DNA from 4 places in the Roseiflexus sp. RS-1 genome. Region 2 is predicted to be linked to each of the others. Evidence: riboswitches for the same ligand, from Rfam matches in the RefSeq annotation. Region 2 holds a riboswitch; each other region holds the start of a gene.
The links. A riboswitch is a leader RNA that binds a small molecule or an ion and turns the genes downstream of it on or off. The one in region 2 is predicted to bind thiamine pyrophosphate.
Positions count from the first base shown of each region.

Region 1 (4,432 bases), 1.1 Mb from region 2:
GATGCCGGTGTTTCTCAAGCAGTTGCGTGAGATTGGCTTTTCGGGCGTGCAGAACTTCCCCACCGTCGGGCTTATCGACGGCAATTTCCGCGCGAACCTGGAAGCCACCGGGATGGGATACGACAAAGAGATCGAAATGATCCATCTGGCGCACCAGATGGACCTGTTTACGTCACCGTATGTGTTCGATCCCGATCAGGCGCGCGAGATGGTGCGCGCCGGCGCTGATCAACTGGTGGCGCATGTCGGGTTGACCACTTCAGGAAGCATTGGCGCTGGCGTTGCTCTGACTCTCGACGAAGCCATCGAGCGGGTGATGGAGATCGCTGAGGCTGGCCGTCAGGTGCGATCCGACATTATTGTGATCTGTCACGGCGGACCGTTCGACGAACCCGAACAGGTCGGCATGGCACTGCGCCGCATGCCGGGGATTGCTGGATTCTTCGGCGCTTCGAGCATCGAGCGCCTGCCGACGGAACGCGCCATCCGCGCGCAGGTCGAGGCGTTCAAGCATCTGACTCTTGCCCGGTAAAACACGCTCAATCCAACGGCAGGTGATTAATGAAACATCTCACTGCTCTCGTCGTGTGCATCGCTCTGTGTATCAGTGCGTGCGGATCGCTTCCATCGCCCCTCTCCCAACCGACCGCAGCGCCGGTTAGAGGATAATGTCGGATCATTCACCTAATGAGATGCGATCCGATCAGCCAGTCACGTTGTTACCATGAATGTTCCGTATTCTGCCGCGCCCGTATCCCTTGTTCTCCAGCACCCTTCTCCTACAAGGGGAGAGATCTTCTATCCGAGGCGAGGGGGTGAGGGTCGCTTTTCTGGTTGCTTTCGTCGTGTTGAGCGACTTGACAGATAGAGAGGCAGCAGTGTATAGTAGACACCGCGCTGACCCCGGCACAACTGAATAAGCGTGTATGAGGGAGCTCGGAGGACCGGGCTGAGAGGATGGTCAAATCCACCATCGACCTCATGAACCTGATCTGGGTAATACCAGCGAAGGGAATACACGGTAGTAAAGCCAGCTCATGTCTGGCATTCACGCCACCCTTCGCAGGTGGCGTTTTTAGTTGGAGGAAGAGTATGTCACTACAAACTCGTTTCTACAAGTGGCTACCGCGTCTGCAAGCTCCACCAACATGGGGAATTGATCCTGTTCCTGCCGAACATCGTCGCCTGCGATGGTTTGACATCTTCGTATTGTGGTCGAGTCTTGGCGTCGGATTGCTAGTGTTGGAAGCCGGTGCACTGTTGGTTCCTGGCTTGAGTTTGCCGCAAGCACTACTTGCTATTTTAGTCGGTACCGCAATTGGCACACTCTTGTTGGCATTAGTTGGGGTGTTAGGGAGTGATCACGGCGTGCCTACAATGGTTTTGCTCCGCCCCGTGCTTGGGCGACGAGGTTCTTATCTGGCGACAATTTTCAATATCGTGCAGTTAATTGGCTGGACGGCCTTCGAGCTGTGGGTGATCGGTTTGGCTGCCGATCAGGTGGGTCAGGCGCTATTTGGTTTTAGTAACCATTATCTCTGGGTGGCGGTCTTCTCAGTCTGGTGCACTCTGTTGGCCCTTGGCGGACCGCTGGTGGTCGTGCGGGAGTGGCTCGAGAAATTTGGGATTTGGATCGTCTACAGTGTGACCATTTGGATGACAGTCTACCTTTTTACCCGCTACGATATCATTGCGCTGCTTAATCGGCCAGGAACGGGAGAGATGCCGTTTTGGCTCGGAGTGGATTTGGTAGCGGCAATGCCAATCTCGTGGCTCCCGCTCGTTGCCGATTATAACCGGTTTGTGCGTCGTTCGCGGGATAGTTTTTGGGGCACATATTTCGGCTTTGCCCTGACCAATGTCTGGTTTTATACGCTTGGCGCTCTCTTCTTGTTAACGGCGAATGTAAGCGAACCTACGCCTGATCATCTCATCACCGCAATTATGACCATGACCGGTGGCATTGTAGCACTTGCGGTCATCCTGGTTGATGAAACCGACAATGCGTTTGCTGACATCTACTCGGCGGCTATTTCGATTCAGAACATTTTCCCACAAATCGGTCAACGTCTCTTGATCGTGATTATTGGTGCAGTTGGCTTCTTATTTGCAACATCTCTCACAATGGGTGAATACTTCAACTTCTTGCTCCTCATCGGTTCGCTCTTTGTGCCGCTGTTTGGCGTTGTACTGGCCGACTATTTTGTCATTCGCCAGCGGGCGTCGGATCAGACTGCCCTTGTGGGTGATCGGCGCCTGGAGTGGCAAGGGGGCGGATTGGCGGCGTGGCTGGTTGGGATACTGGTCTATCAGGCGATTACACAATGGGCACCACAGATCGGGGCAAGCATTCCGAGTTTTGTCATTACCTTTCTGCTTTACACGGGTTTGCGCCTGGTTCGACAACAGCGCCTGACTCGCGTCCCCTATTGAGTGGCACAGGAGGTTCGGATGTTTCGCAGATGGGTTTTGATGCAGGCGATTCTTCCGGTAGTGATGGTGGTGGCGCTGGTGGCGTGTGGTGGTTCTCAACAGCCCCAGGTTCAGCAACCCACGGCGCCAGCAGTGCAGGCAACCGATGTACCGCAACCAACTGTAGCGCTGGCTCCAACGAACGCGCCAACCGCAGCCCCCCGGACTGGAGGGAAACTCACAATTCTCTCCTGGCAGGCGGTAACGACGCTTAACCCGCATCTGGCGACCGGCGTCAAGGACTTTAACGGCGCTACGGTTATGCTTGAACCACTGGCTCGCTACAATGAGCGGGACGAACTGGTTCCATTTCTGGCGGCTGAAATTCCGACCATCGAGAATGGTGGTATTGCCGCCGACGGTACCAGCGTGACCTGGAAGATCAAGCCGGGCTTGAAGTGGTCAGACGGCAGTGATTTCACGATTGACGACATCATCTTCACCTGGCGCTACTGTGTTGATGAAGCGACTGGCTGCACCAACAAAACATCATTTGACTCGATTGCCAGTATCGAGCCAATTGATGCTACGACCTTCAAGATCACGTGGAAGGAACCGAACCCCAATCCATACATCTCCTTTGTTGGTTCGTCGGGTATGATTCTGCAACAGAAGCAATTTGCGAACTGTATCGGCTCTGCTGCGAATACCAGTGCCGAGTGTCAGGCGGCGAATCTCGCTCCGATTGGGACCAATGCCTGGAAATTACGCGAGTTCCGTCCCGGTGATACGGTGATCTACGAGCGCAACCCCTTTTATCGCGATGCCGATAGCGTCTTCTTTGATACGGTCGAGATCAAAGGGGGTGGCGACGCCGCCTCGGCAGCGCGTGCCGTCTGTACGACGGCGGAAGCCGATTTTGCCCTGAACCTGCAAATTCCCAAGGCGGTCCTGGAGCCGATCCTGGCCAGTGGCAACTGTGATGTGATTGCCGGTGGTTCGACCGGCGGTGTGGAGCGGATTGTGATCAACTTTGCCAATCCCGATCCGGCGTTGGGCGATAAGCGCAGCGAGCCTGATCAGCCCCATCCGTTCTTGACCGATCCGGCGGTACGGCGGGCGATTGCCCTGGCGATTGATCGCAAGGCGATTGCCGAACAGCTCTACGGTCCAACCGGTGCGCCGACCTGTAACCTGCTCGTTGTACCCGCAAGTGTCAATTCGCCCAACACGACGTGTGAGCGCAATGTCGAAGAAGCAAAGCGCATTCTGGATGAGGCTGGCTGGGTGCTCAAGGGTTCAGTGCGCGAGAAGGATGGTATCAGGCTGATCGTTACTTTCCAGACCAGCGTTAATACCTTGCGTCAGAGCACGCAATCAGTCATTAAGGCGAATCTGGCTGAGATTGGGATTCAGGTTTACCTCAAGGCTATCGATCCTGCCGTCTTCTTCAGTGGTGATCCGGGTAATCCTGATACCCTGAACAAGTTCTACGCCGATCTCCAAATGTATACCTTTGGCCCAGCCTCACCTGATCCGCAGTCATATCTGGAGGGTTGGATCTGTGCCCAGGTTTCATCGGCGGCTAACCGCTGGAACGGTAACAATGTCAGTCGCTATTGCAATCCGGCATACGATGCGCTCTTTGAGCAACTGAAGACCGAGTTCGATCCACAACGTCGGGCGCAATTGGCTATTCAGATGAACGACCTGTTGGTGAACGACATCGTAGAAATCCCGTTGATCAACCGGTATACGCCAGCAGTCAAGCTGAAGAACCTGACCGGTCCAACGTTCAACACCTTTGACAGCAGTCTCTGGAATATTGCTTCCTGGAGGCGAATACCGTAAGCAGGCGCATGTATTGTTTCTCGAGTCGAACGCCAGCAGACCGCCTGCCAGTCCCCACTGTGGAGGCTGTTGTCTCTTGCGGGAGCAGGTTTTTGGGAAGTCCCTGTGTTTCTTCTTTCGTTTTGGGCTTCAGGACGCTCAAACGCCCCCTTCTCCCCTTGTGAGGGAA
Region 1 covers NC_009523.1:3,452,532-3,456,963, reverse strand. The annotation lists gene ROSERS_RS14270 (phosphoenolpyruvate hydrolase family protein) at 1-532, shown strand, start outside; TPP riboswitch at 919-1,031, shown strand; gene cytX (putative hydroxymethylpyrimidine transporter CytX) at 1,093-2,433, shown strand; gene ROSERS_RS14260 (peptide ABC transporter substrate-binding protein) at 2,452-4,263, shown strand.
Region 1: linked by a shared signal. The riboswitch ahead of cytX (putative hydroxymethylpyrimidine transporter CytX) and the one ahead of thiE (thiamine phosphate synthase) in region 2 are both predicted to bind thiamine pyrophosphate.

Region 2 (4,432 bases):
CGACCGTTGTCGCCAGACTCTGGGCTTCAGGGTTCTGTAATGCCAGCCCTACGCTGCGACTCAGGACGTATGGCGGCGTCGAGCGCACATCCTGCCCTGCAACCAGTGCGCGCCCGCTCAGGTCGCCACTGTAGAGATGGGGAATGAGACCGTTGAACAGGCGGCAGAGGGTGGATTTACCCGACCCGCTGGCGCCTGCCAGAATGACGAACTCTCCCTCCTCGATGGTGAGTGACACCTGATGCAGGGCAAGCGTCCCATCCCGGTACCGATAGGTCACCCCGTCACAGACAACCAGAGGGTTCATTGCGTTCCATCGGGACGTTCCAGGTAACCGGTTCGCCGCAGCGCCAGTAAGCCGAGCGCGCCCAGCACTGCGCCAACCAGTGACGAGAGCGCAAATGGAATAATGAGCGCCGTTGCACCCATCGGGCGATTCATCACATACGGCGCCACCGCCAGCGCGCCGACCAGTGCGCCGATGATGCCGGTGCCGATCACTTCGCCTGCGACCGTCAGCGGGATGTTCCGTGTCGCGCGGTAGATCAGCCCCGCGAGCAGCACGCCGAAGATGCTGCCGGGAAATGCCAGCGGCGTGCCCAGTCCCAGCGCATTGCGGATGATCGAGGTGACCAGCGCCACCGCCAGACCCCACCAGGGACCAACGAGCGCTCCGGCAAGCACATTGACCATATGCTGCACCGGAAAGACTTTTGCAATCCCGACCGGGATACTGATCGGCGACAACGCGACTGCCAGCGCCGTCAACACGATGGCATACGCCAGCCGTCGCGTCTGTCCCCGCACAATTGAGGTTGTTGCTGCCATTGCGTTTCTCCTTGTGTTAGGAGTTACAAGAACCAGGAACCGAGAACCGAGAATCAAGAACCGAGAACTGAGAACCAGGAACCAAGAACCAGGAACCGGGAGTCAGGGGTTCAAGGGCGGACAGAAAATATGTGCGATCCACCTTTCCACCGGTACCATGCAACGCGCAATGCGTTCCAAACATGCAACGTGCAACCCCCACACCCCCTCAGGGCGCGCCTTTAGTATTCAACGTGCAACATTCAACGTTCAACGTTCAACGTTCAACGTTCAACGTGCCACAACCTCCCCACCTTCAACCTTCAACGTACAACGTGCCACAACCTCCCCACCTTCAACCTTCAACGTACAACGTGCCACAACCTTCAACCTTCAACCTTCAACGTGCAACGTGCAACGTGCCACAACCTCCCCACCTTCAACCTTCAACGTGCAACCTTCAACCCTCGCGCCCCTATCGCCTCACGCCTCCCGCCTCATGACCCTCACGAACCACCTTCCACAACCCGTGCACCGTTCGCCACCTGTTCCGGCGTAAGGTTGTAGATCTGGTCGAACAGCGCAACCTTGAAACTGGCGGGACCGTGCGCCTTTTCGGCAGCCAGTTCCGCTGCCAGCCCAAACATTGCCAGCCCGCCAGCCGCTGCCAGCAGATAATCACGCTCGACCGCCGCAAACGCCGCAACCATCGTCGTTGCCATACATCCGGTGCCGGTCAGCGTTGTCAGCCAGATGTGACCATTGTTGACCGTAAGGACACGCTCGCCGTCAGTAATAATGTCGCGCGCGCCGGTCAACGCCACAACCGTGTGATACGTCTGCGCCAGACGACGGGCCGCCGTCAACGGGTCTTCCGGTCCGGATACGCTCTCTACGCCTTTCACCTCGCCGCCCTCACCGCTCAGCGCACCGATCTCGCCGCCATTGCCGCGCACCACAGCGATCCGCAACGAGCGCAGCAACTCAAGATTCGTCCTGGTGCGGAGCTGGGTTGCGCCTGCTCCCACCGGGTCGAGCACCACCGGCGTCTGGAGTTCGTTTGCGCGACGACCGGCAATCAGCATCGACTCGATCCAGTCGGGTGAAAGGGTGCCGACATTCAACACCAACGCCCCGGCATGCGCCACCATCTCGGCGACTTCTTCTGCATCATGCGCCATGACCGGCAATCCGCCAACGTGCAAGGTTACATTCGCGGTATCGTTCATGACGACCAGATTGGTAATGTGGTGGATCAACGGTCTGGTTGCGCGAATGCGAGCAAGCATGTCACCAATGCGCTGGTTGATAGGATCCATCGTGCGCCTCCTTTTGGTAGAAGCATATCGTCCTCATATCGACTACCCGGCGCGTGCACGTTCATCGAGCGCTGACGCAATGACGGCATGGAGTGCCCGCGTTGCTGCTTCAGGGTCTGGCGCGCCGATCACCGCCGAGATGACCGCCACGCCAACAGCGCCTGCCCGAATAACCGAAGCGGCATTTGCGAGGTTGATGCCGCCGATGCCCAGCACCGGCAGGTTGACCGTGCGGGCAATCTCCGCCAGCGGTTCCAGCCCGATGGGTGGTCCCGCATCCGGTTTACTCGGCGTCCCGAAAAGATCGCCGACACTGACATACGTCGCGCCAGCGTCCATCGCGCGCTGCGCCTGCTCGACCGTTGCGACCGATACGCCGAGAATGCGTTCCGGACCGATGATCCGCCGCACCATTTCCGCCGGAATATCGTCCTGACCGACATGGACGCCATCGGCATCGAGCGCCAGCGCGACATCGACACGGTCGTTGACGATGAGCGGGACTCCGGCATCGCGGGTGAGCGGAAGTAACGCCTGCCCCAGTGCAACCATGTCGCGCGCCGGCACGTCCTTGTCGCGGAGTTGAATCACATGCGCGCCACCACGCAACGCTGCACTCACAATATCCGTCAGCGCACGCTCTCCAGCTGCGCGCCGGTCGGTAATGACGTAGACAATACCTCCTCCAGATGGAAACGGTATCGGATCAGACTGGACCGACGGGAGTGGTTCGATCAGGGTGGACAGAACCATAGCGGTACCCTCCTGAAGCGCCAGAAACAAAACTGCCGCTGACCCCACCAACGTGGATCAGCGGCAGACTCTGGTCTGGACACTTCCCTACGCTGGTATGACCCAGGTCAGGTTCAAAGGGTCTGCGGCATCGATGGGGCCGCACTCTCAGCCAGGCTCGCCTGGCTCCCCCAGTGGCGCCGTTTACCGGCGCATTTTTATACAATTGTCAACAGGCAGTTAACGGTATGATACACGATGCTGCGACGGATGGCAAGATGTTTCCCAGATTAGTTGCTCGCCCGGTGAACGCCGTCCAAACGCGGTGCGGGCGGGACGCCCGCGTACCCAGCGACGCCCGCGCACCCAGCGACGCCCGCGCACCCAGCGGTGCGGGCGGGACGCTCGCGCTCCCAGGCGCGGGTTACCAGACCAGCGCGCGTCGGTGGAATGCCATCTGCTCCAACCGCGCGATGCGCTCTTCGGTTGGCGGATGCGTGCTGAAGAGACGGACGATTGCGCCGCCGTCGAGCGGGTTGATGATATACAGGTTAGCCATCGCCGGATTGGTCGCCAGCGGCAGTTGCTGCTTCCATGCCTCAATTTTGCGCAGCGCCGAAGCCAGCGCCAGCGGTTCACCGCTGATCGTCGCGCCTGCGGCATCAGCCTCAAACTCGCGTGTGCGCGAAATCGCCAGCTGGATCAACGTCGCTGCAATTGGCGCAACCAGGATGAGCAGCAATCCGCCCACCACTCCTGCAACCCCGCTATCCTCTCCCTCATCGTCGTGACGTCCAAACCCGCCAAGCAACAGCGCCCACTGCGCCATATCCGCCAGAATTGCCACGGCGCCGGCAAACGTTGCCGCAATTGTGCTGATCAACGTGTCCCGGTTCTTGATATGCCCCAACTCGTGCGCAATGACCGCAGCAACTTCGTTATCATTCAGCAGTTGCAGCAACCCGGTTGTCACTGCAACCGCGCCATGCTTTGGACTGCGCCCGGTCGCAAATGCATTTGGCGCCGCCGAGTCGATCAGATAGACGCGCGGCATCGGCAGATTGGCGCGCTGCGCCAGTTGAGCAACCATCTGGTAGAGACGCGGCGCTTCGTACCGGTCGACCTCCCGCGCGCCTGCCATGCTCAACGCCAGTTTGTCGGAAAACCAGTATGCCCCGCCGTTCATCAAGACGGCAATCAGGAAAGCAATCAGCATACCCTGCGTCCCGCCAAACCACTGGCCCGCCAGAACCAGCAGCACGGTCAGAGTCGCCAGCAGGGCTGTCGTTTTCAATGTATTCGTCAGTCTCGTCATTGCCAGATCCCCATCAGTAAAGGTTAGAAGAAAGCCGGGCATATAAATTGCCCGGCACGTTCGTTGCCCGCAGTCCCATTGAGCCTGAACCGGCTCCCGGATTGCCTGTCAGCCTTATCACCGCCTGGGGCTGCGGTATGCATGCATCAATCGCACGTTATTACGCAGCCTGGATGGTGATGCGGTGCGGTCGAGCATGCTCGACTTTCGGCAGCCGGATGGTCAGCACACCATCGTTGAGCGACGCCGAGATCTTGTC
Region 2 covers NC_009523.1:2,389,230-2,393,661, forward strand. The annotation lists partial or broken gene ROSERS_RS09970 (ABC transporter ATP-binding protein) at 1-307, opposite strand, end outside; gene thiW (energy coupling factor transporter S component ThiW) at 304-828, opposite strand; gene thiM (hydroxyethylthiazole kinase) at 1,314-2,126, opposite strand; gene thiE (thiamine phosphate synthase) at 2,169-2,879, opposite strand; TPP riboswitch at 2,947-3,061, opposite strand; gene htpX (zinc metalloprotease HtpX) at 3,283-4,173, opposite strand; gene ROSERS_RS09995 (Hsp20/alpha crystallin family protein) at 4,334-4,432, opposite strand, start outside.

Region 3 (4,432 bases), 1.1 Mb from region 2:
CGCCCATTGCCTGAAGCGTCGTATTTCATCTTCCTCAGTCGTGTGCAGCGCCGCCCGTATATCGACATCTGGCCCCTGTCGCTGCGCACGCCGATGACGCCAGTACCGGTTCCGTTGCAGGCGCCCGATCCTGATGTGCGCCTCGATATTGGTGCGGCAATCCGCGAAACCTATCGTCGAGCGCGCTACGATCTTGAGATCGATTACCGCCAACCGCCGCCGCCCCCCGACCTGACGCCGGACGAAGCCGCCTGGCTCGATGCCCATCTGCGCGCCTGCGGCTTGCGTCCGTAACCGACCTGCCCTTCGTCGGCGATGCGCGAGCCGGTAGAGCGTGGTATCATAACGCAGCAGGAGGCGCGTATGGAACCGCCGTTTCCGGGGATGGATCCGTATCTGGAACGATCAAGCCTGTGGCCCGATGTTCACCATCGGATCATCAGCGCCATCTGTGACTATCTTCAGGCGCGGATCGCGCCGGGGTACATTGCGCAGATCGCCCCCTATGTTGCGCTGGAGCAGATTGAGATCGCCGCCCCGCGCCGTGCGCTCGTCCCCGATGTCGGCGTCTATGAACGCGACCCTGCCGCCGTCGCCGTCCTGCCCGCCGCCATCGACGCCCCGTCGCTCACCGGCGCGGCGCTCCTCGACATTCCTACTCGCTATGCCCGTGTCGAAATCCGCGCCGTCGCCGATGAGACCCTCGTCACCGCCATCGAACTTCTCTCCCCCGCCAACAAGCGCCCTACTCCCGACGGCGCCGACGCTTACGAGCAGAAGCGGCAGGACCTGTTTCGCAGCGGCGTCCATCTGCTCGAAATCGACCTGCTGCGCGGCGGTCGGCGTCCGCGCCTGGCGCGCCCCGACCCGCTCCCTCCCGCGCCTTACTTCGTCTTCCTCAGTCGCGCCGAACGCTGGCCCGCCGTCGATATCTGGGTTTGCCCGCTCGACCGACCGCTGCCCACCGTTCCCGTGCCGCTGCGTCGCCCCGACCCGGATACGCCGCTGCCGCTCACCCAACTGCTGCACCAGGTGTATCGCAATGCGCGCTACGATCTGCGGATCGATTACCGCCAACCGCCGCCGCCTCCCGACCTGACGCCGGACGAAGCCGCCTGGCTCGATGCCCATCTGCGCGCCTGCGGCTTGCGTCCGTAGCCAACCTGCCCTTCGTCGGCAATGCGCGAGCGGGCGGAGCGTGGTATCATAACGCAGCAGGAGGTGCGTATGGAACCGCCGTTTCCGGGGATGGATCCGTATCTGGAGCGATCAAGCCTGTGGCCCGATGTCCATATCGGGCTGATTACTGCTATACGCGACTATCTTCAGGCGCGGATTGCGCCGGGGTACATTGCGCAGATCACGCCCTACGTCGCGCTTGAGCAGATTGAGATCGCCGCCCCGCGCCGTGCGCTCGTTCCCGATGTCGGCGTCTATGAACGCGACCCTGCCGCCGTCGCCGTCCTGCCCGCCGCCGTCGACGCCCCGTCGCTCACCGGCGCGGCGCTCCTCGACATTCCCACCCGCTATGCCCGCGTCGAACTCCGCGCCGTCGCCGATGAGACCCTCGTCACTGCCATCGAACTCCTCTCCCCGGCCAACAAGCGCCCCACGCCTGACGGCGCCGACGCTTACGAGCAGAAGCGGCAGGACCTGTTTCGCAGCGGCGTCCATTTGCTCGAAATCGACCTGCTGCGCGGCGGTCGGCGTCCGCGCCTGGCGCGCCCCGACCCGCTCCCTCCCGCGCCTTACTTCGTCTTCCTCAGTCGCGCCGAACGCTGGCCCGCCGTCGATATCTGGGTTTGCCCGCTCGACCGACCGCTGCCCACCGTTCCCGTGCCGCTGCGTCGCCCCGACCCGGATACGCCGCTGCCGCTCACCCAACTGCTGCACCAGGTGTATCGCAATGCGCGCTACGATCTGCGGATCGATTACCGCCAACCGCCGCCGCCTCCCGACCTGACGCCGGACGAAGCCGCCTGGCTCGATGCCCATCTGCGCGCCCGCGGATTGCGTCCGTAGTCCTCTCAATCCTGCCAGCATCCGACAGGAATGTTGCACAGCGTCTTGACAGTCGCTGTCATCATGCGTATACTCCATACCGTTCCGTAGGGGCGCTTCGCTGACAGAGCGAGGCTGAGAAGTTACCCTTCGCACCTGATCCGGGTAATGCCGGCGTAGGAAATCGGAACCGGTCATCGGCTTCTTCTGCCGGTCGCCGTTTTCATCTCCTTCACGGTGCGCAGCCTCTCCATTGTGCGTTCCCCGACGGAAACACGGTCAAACCTTTTCACAGTTTGCGCAAAAAGGAGGGAACGCGATGCGCTTCACCGAAACGCTCTGGTCGTCAATCACCGACATCTACCAGGCGATCATCCGGCACCCGTTCAATGAGGAACTGGCGCAGGGCACGCTCCCGCGCGAAAAGTTTGCATTCTACATGCAGCAGGACGCGCTCTACCTGTCCGATTTTGCACGTGCGCTGGCGACGATGGCTGGACGCGCTCCCGATGAAGAAGCGTTGCTCCAGTTCGTGCGTTTCGCCGAGGGCGTGGCAGTGGTCGAACGTGCGCTGCACACGTCATACTTCCACGAGTTTGGGATCGAGACGCCAACCCGCCAGCAGTCGCCTTCGTGCTTCGCCTATACCAACTTCCTGCTGGCGACAACCGCCTGTCGCAGTTACCAGGAAGGGATGGCTGCGCTTCTCCCCTGTTTCTGGATCTACCGCGAAGTGGGACACGATATTTACAAGCGCGCAGCGCCGAATAACCCCTATCAGAAATGGATCGATACGTATGCCGGTCAGGAGTTCGGCGAATGGGTTGATCGCGCCATTGCGCTGACCGACAGGATTGCCGATCACGCCTCGGAGACGCAGAAAGAGCGGATGCGCGCCGCTTTCGTCTCTTCTTCGCGGCTGGAGTGGATGTTCTGGGATAGCGCGTACCGGCTTGAAGCCTGGTTGCCGTCATGACACAACGCACGCTGCTGGTGCTGGACTTTTCCGGGGTGCTGAGCCTGGAAGCGGTCTGCTTCGGAATGCCGGATCGCCTGGAGCAGGCGCTGCGGCATTCCGGGCTGTGGGAATTGGGCGTGGATGGTGCGCGCTACTGGAACGATGTCGTGAAACCGACATGGGAGATCGGAAGCACGACGCGCACCCCGTATGCGTACCTGGTGGCGCAGCGTGTGCATCCCCCGCACGTTGCGTTCGATGATGCGCTTCGCCGCGCTGAACAGTTCGTTCAAGCGTATATGCAGGCTTCCGTCATCGACCCGGTATGGCGCGCGCTGTTCGATGCGTTGCAATCGGCGAACAGCGTCGCGCCGCTGATCGCCACCGACCACTACGCCGAAGCGACGGCGCATATCGCACAGCAGATCGCGGCGATGGGATGGCGCGCGGCGGCATTGCAGACGGATGCATCAGGTCGGGTGTTGATCGATGGGAGCGCGTCTGCCTCCCTTCCACCCCACACCGTCGCGCTCGCCAACTCTGCCGACCTTGGCGCGCACAAAGAAGGTGCGCTGTTCTGGAGTCGCGTGCGTGCCGGACTTGCCATCGAACCGGATCAGATTCTGGTGATCGATGATTTCGGTGCGAATGAACATCTGCTCGACTTCTATGCCGATCCAGCAAAGGTCACCCGCCGGCAGGCGCAAACGCTTGCCGCGATCAGCAGCGCCTTTGGCGCACCGACTCGCACCCTTCCTTTTATCATTGAACGCCCCTTTCCCGATCTGGAAACGCTGCGTGCCACGTATCGCGCCCAGGCGGAACAAACGATCCGACGCGTGATGGAGACGATTCAGGCATAGCCATTCGGCACACACGCGCTGGTTTCCATTCAGAAAAACGTATTTGCGTCGCACTCCCGGCGTATACTGATAGAAAGCAGACGATCGTCCTGGTGTACGCAAAGGAGTCGTGCGATGTCGAACCCATCCCCCGAAGATACCGCAATGCTTCGTTTGATCGAATGCTGGATGCCGCTGGTGCAGGAGTTGAACCAGACCGAACAGTGGGACGATGATGGCGTAGCGCTCGAACGCCTGATCCGCCTGGCAGCGCCTGTCCTTGCTGCTGTTGATCACGTTCAGTCCGCTCGTGCTATACTCATGGTCTATCACGCCATTGCACGAAAGGAACCGTTATGACTCGCTACGGAGGCGGGATCAAGCGCAGTTCGCAACTGACGTTTCGCCGCCGTCTGCTCCTGGTTCGATTGCTGCTCCGCGGTCCGGCAACTGCTGAAGAACTCATCGAGGCGATCCAGCGCGAACTCGGAACTGAAGGGTATCCCGCTGCGGCGCAGGTCGCACTCCGGCATGACATCAAAGCGCTCAAGACGGAGTACGGTTGCCGCATCACGCTGCGCCGCGATGTCGGCGGGTATGTGCTCGAAGACCTGGGAGAACTGGCGCTGCT
Region 3 covers NC_009523.1:1,265,390-1,269,821, reverse strand. The annotation lists gene ROSERS_RS05315 (DUF4058 family protein) at 1-294, shown strand, start outside; gene ROSERS_RS05310 (DUF4058 family protein) at 364-1,158, shown strand; gene ROSERS_RS05305 (DUF4058 family protein) at 1,228-2,022, shown strand; TPP riboswitch at 2,101-2,202, shown strand; gene tenA (thiaminase II) at 2,321-2,977, shown strand; gene ROSERS_RS05295 (hypothetical protein) at 2,974-3,822, shown strand; gene ROSERS_RS05290 (hypothetical protein) at 3,937-4,161, shown strand; gene ROSERS_RS05285 (helix-turn-helix transcriptional regulator) at 4,158-4,432, shown strand, end outside.
Region 3: linked by a shared signal. The riboswitch ahead of tenA (thiaminase II) and the one ahead of thiE (thiamine phosphate synthase) in region 2 are both predicted to bind thiamine pyrophosphate.

Region 4 (4,432 bases), 1.6 Mb from region 2:
AGCGATGATAACCGCATCCCCGGCATGCTGGTCAACATGCGCGCGCCGCACCTGGCGAACGGCGCGACCGGCATCGGCAGCGGGCGCTTCGCCGATTTCTTCTTCGATGATCTGATCCCGTATGTGGATCGACACTTCCCGGTCATTCCCGAAGGAAGGGCGCGGGGCATCGTCGGCTTTTCGCTCGGCGGCGCTATGGCGCTGTCGGTTGCGGCGCGGCGACCCGATCTGTTTGCCTGCGCTGGCGCGTATGATGGCACATTCCTGTACGCCTGCGACCGGGGGCGGCGTGTGCGTCGCCGTGACCGGGTGATCGCCAATCCGATGTTCGACGCCGCCTACGGTGTGCCGCGCGATCTGACATTCATCGCCCAACACAACGCCGCCAATCTGATCCTGCGCGGTGATGCCGCCGCCCTCGCGCGCGTCGTCTGGGTGGTGGCATATGGTCCGGAATCACAGGAGCCATGGCAGTCGAACTACTATCGCGGTGAGCATCTGCTGGCATGCCTGCGCGCGCGTGGTCTTGCCAATGCGTTGGAAGACCCGGTGATTCTGGATGGCGATCATACCTGGCGCACCGCTGATCGTTTTATTGCCCTGACCCTGCCGCTGTACGACCGCGCCCTCCGCCATGAATCATCGAAGGCGCCCGACCGTGTCGAACGCCCTCGATGAGAGAAGAGAGGAGAAGGAGATAACAGAATGTTAGCACAAACTTAACATGGATGCAAGAGCCTTTTTGACGTTCTATTTGACACGACCCGCAGATTATCGTACCATTATGCTTAACAATCGATAGCGCCGCGCACGGCGCAGCTAGGGGAGCCAGGAGAGCCTGGCTGAGAGTGCGGCCCCCACAATGCCGCTGACCCTTTGAACCTGACCTGGGTCATACCAGCGTAGGGAATGCAACCGGTGTACTGATGAACCGCCGCTCCCTACTTCTGGGGGCGGCGGTTTTTGCATCAGGGGGCAGCGCTCTTCTCTTCGCTCACAAGAGGACGAAGATGGATTGAACGCTCACAGGGAGGCGACAGTGGCGACGATAACCGTCAGTTTCGAGGTGTTGCCGGGCGGATTGCCGGATAAAGCCGCAACCTATGCGGCAGTGGACGCAGCCATCGCGGTGGTTGCCGAAAGCGGTCTGACGTACCGGGTGGGTCCGATGGAGACGACCATCGAGGGAGAGTACGACGACATTATGACGGTGATCAAGCGCGCACAGGAGGCGGTGCTGGCTGCCGGCGCAACACGGGTGTTCACACTGATCAAGGTGGATTACGACCCGCGCGGTTCGACAATCGCTGAGAAACTGGCGAAGTATGAGGAGTGAGCAGGCGCAACGGATCGCGCCGGAAACGGCGATCGGGCGGCGCGTCGGCGAGGTGCGGCGACGCCTGGCGCAGGCGTTCCCGCCGTTCGTTCTGCTGAGCGCGCTGGTAGCGGCATGGGAACTCATCGTATGGCAACTGGCGCTGCCAGCCTGGTTGCTGCCGCCGCCATCGCGCATCCTGACCACCCTGTTCAGCAATCTGCCGATCCTGGGTGAGCACGTCGCGGCGACGCTGACTGTCACCATTCCCGGCTTTGGGCTGGCGCTGGTGACCGGCTTTGCGCTGGGAGTGCTGATCGATGCTTCGCCACTGCTGCGGCGCGCCGTCTATCCACTGCTGGTCACATCGCAGACGGTGCCGATCGTGGCGATTGCGCCGCTCCTGGTGGTAGGGTTCGGGTTCGGCATGCTCCCCAAGGTGCTGGTCGTCGCGCTGGTGACCTTCTTTCCGATCGTGGTTAACACTGCCGATGGGCTTCAGGCGGCAGATCGCGATCAGCGGCGATTGCTGGAGGCAATGGGCGCGAATTACTGGCAATTGTTGCGTCTGTTGCGCCTGCCGGCCGCCCTGCCGTCGATTTTCACCGGTATCAAAGTCGCTATCACCTACAGCGTTATTGGGGCGGTGCTGGCTGAATGGATCGGTGCGAGCGCCGGGCTTGGCGTCTACATCGCGCGTTCGCTGCGCGCTTTTCGCACCGATCAGGTCTTCGTCGCGGCACTCGTGACATCGCTGCTGACGATAGTCCTGTTCGCCCTGGTGACGCTGCTGGAGCGCTGGATAGTATCGTGGAGGGACGAACCATGAAACGAACAGGGATCGTGGTGCTGGCGGCGCTGGTGCTGGCGGCGTGCAGCGCGGCGCCGGCGAGTCCGACGAAGGAGTTGACCCCCGTGCGCGTGGGGCTGGACTGGACGCCGAATACCAACCATACCGGATTGTACGTTGCACGCGACAAGGGGTACTACCAGGAACAGGGGCTGGATGTCGAGATCCTCGGCGCGCAGGAGGGGGGCACGGTTGAGCAACTTGTGGCGACCGGCAAACTCGACTTTGGCATTTCGTTCCAGGAAGCGGTGACCCACGCGCGCGTCGAAGGCGTGCCGGTCGTGTCGATTGCGGCGATCATTCAGCACAACACCAGCGGCTTCGCCAGTCGCGCCGACGAGGGGATTACGCGACCGCGCGATTTCGCGGGCAAGAAATACGGCGCCTTCGGCTCCCCCATCGAGCAGGCGACGATCAAGGGGTTGATGGAGTGCGATGGCGCCGGTGATCGCTTCAACGAGGTCGAATTCGTCGATATCGGCAGCACCGATTTCTTTGTCGCCACCGAGCGCGGCGATGTCGATTTTGTCTGGATTTTCAAGGGCTGGACCGGTATCGAGGCGGAGGTGCGCGGGACGCCGCTCACGATCCTGATGATGAACGACCTCAAGTGCATCCCGGATTACTACACCCCCGTGTTGATCACCAGCGAGAAGATGATCGCCGAAAAACCCGATCTGGTGCGCCAGTTCCTGACTGCCACCAGTGCGGGGTATCGCTTTGCCATCGAGAACCCCGACGCAGCTGCCGACATTCTGCTGAAGGCGGCGCCTGAACTCGATGCAACCCTGGTCAAACGCAGCCAGCAGTACCTTGCCGGGCAGTACCAGGCGGAAGCGCCGCGCTGGGGCGAGCAGAAACTCGATGTCTGGCGCGATTATGCGCAGTGGATGGCGGATCGCGGGCTGATCGCCAGGATGATCGAGCCGGAGAAAGCCTTTACAAACCAGTTCCTGCCGTAGGTGCGGTCTGGCGGATGGGCGAAGGACGGGTATGGCAACACTTGAACTGCGCAGCATCAACAAATCGTTTCGCGGCGCCGACGGCGCGGTGATGGTGATCGAGCGGTTGAGCATGCAGGCAAACGCCGGTGAATTCGTTGCGATCATCGGTCCAAGCGGCAGCGGCAAGAGCACCCTGTTCAACATCATCGCCGGGCTGGAAATGCCCGATTCAGGCGCCGTGATCATCGACGGCGTCGATGTCACCGGGCGGCGTGGGCAGGTGGCGTACATGCCGCAGCGCGACGCGCTCCTCCCATGGCGCAGCGTGATCGAGAACGCGGTGCTGGCGACGATTGTGCAGCGCGGCGATGTGGCCGCCGCCACCCGCGAAGCACGCGCGCTGCTCGACGACTTTGGACTGACAGGATGGGGCGATGCCCGCCCTGCAATGCTCTCCGGCGGCATGCGGCAACGCGCCGCCCTGCTGCGCACTGTCCTCTGGCATCGCCCGATCATGCTGCTCGATGAACCCTTTGGCGCACTCGACGCCCTGACCCGCGCCCAACTCCAGCAGTGGCTGCTCGGCCTGTGGCACCGGCTCGACCGGACGATCCTGCTGGTGACTCACGACATTGATGAAGCGCTGCTGCTGGCAGACCGCGTATACGCGCTGACGCCGCGCCCGGCGCGAATTGCGCTCGAAGTGGCGGTCGATCTCCCGCGCCCCCGGTCGTATGCAGTCGTTGCCGACCCCGCCTTCGCCCGGCTCAAACTCCGCTTGCAGCAGGTGCTCATGGTAGAAAAGACTGCGGCCTGATGGAGATTGAGAATGTATTCCGCTCTACCGCGCTAGCCGTGGGGCTGAAGCCCTCGGCTAGCCAGGGCGAAGCCCGCCTGCGCGGGCTATAGCGGATTATTTACTCAAAGACCATAAGCCCTCGCTGAGCGCCTGGAAGCCCCAGCGGGGCCAGGGCGTAGAGTCCTGGGTGCGCGGGCGCCCCCGCCCGCATGCGCGCCGGAGGCGCGCGCACCTATGAACTTGAATGGGGCGCGGGCGTCTCGCCCGCATGCGGAGACGGCGAGCGGAAGCCCTCGCTGAGCGCCTGGAAGCCCCGGCGGGGCCAGGGCGTAGAGTCCTGGGTGCGCGGGCGTCCCCGCCCGCATGCGCGCCGGAGGCGCGCGCACCTATGAACTTGAATGGGGCGCGGGCGTCTCGCCTGCGTGCGGAGACTGCGGGCGGAAGCCCTCGCTGAGCGCCTGGAAGCCCCGGCGGGGCCAGGGCGTAGAGTCCTGGGTGCGCGGGCGTCCCCGCCCGCATGCGCG
Region 4 covers NC_009523.1:835,811-840,242, forward strand. The annotation lists gene ROSERS_RS03455 (alpha/beta hydrolase) at 1-678, shown strand, start outside; TPP riboswitch at 812-927, shown strand; gene ROSERS_RS03460 (thiamine-binding protein) at 1,040-1,336, shown strand; gene ROSERS_RS03465 (ABC transporter permease) at 1,326-2,144, shown strand; gene ROSERS_RS03470 (ABC transporter substrate-binding protein) at 2,141-3,127, shown strand; gene ROSERS_RS03475 (ABC transporter ATP-binding protein) at 3,159-3,926, shown strand.
Region 4: linked by a shared signal. The riboswitch ahead of ROSERS_RS03460 (thiamine-binding protein) and the one ahead of thiE (thiamine phosphate synthase) in region 2 are both predicted to bind thiamine pyrophosphate.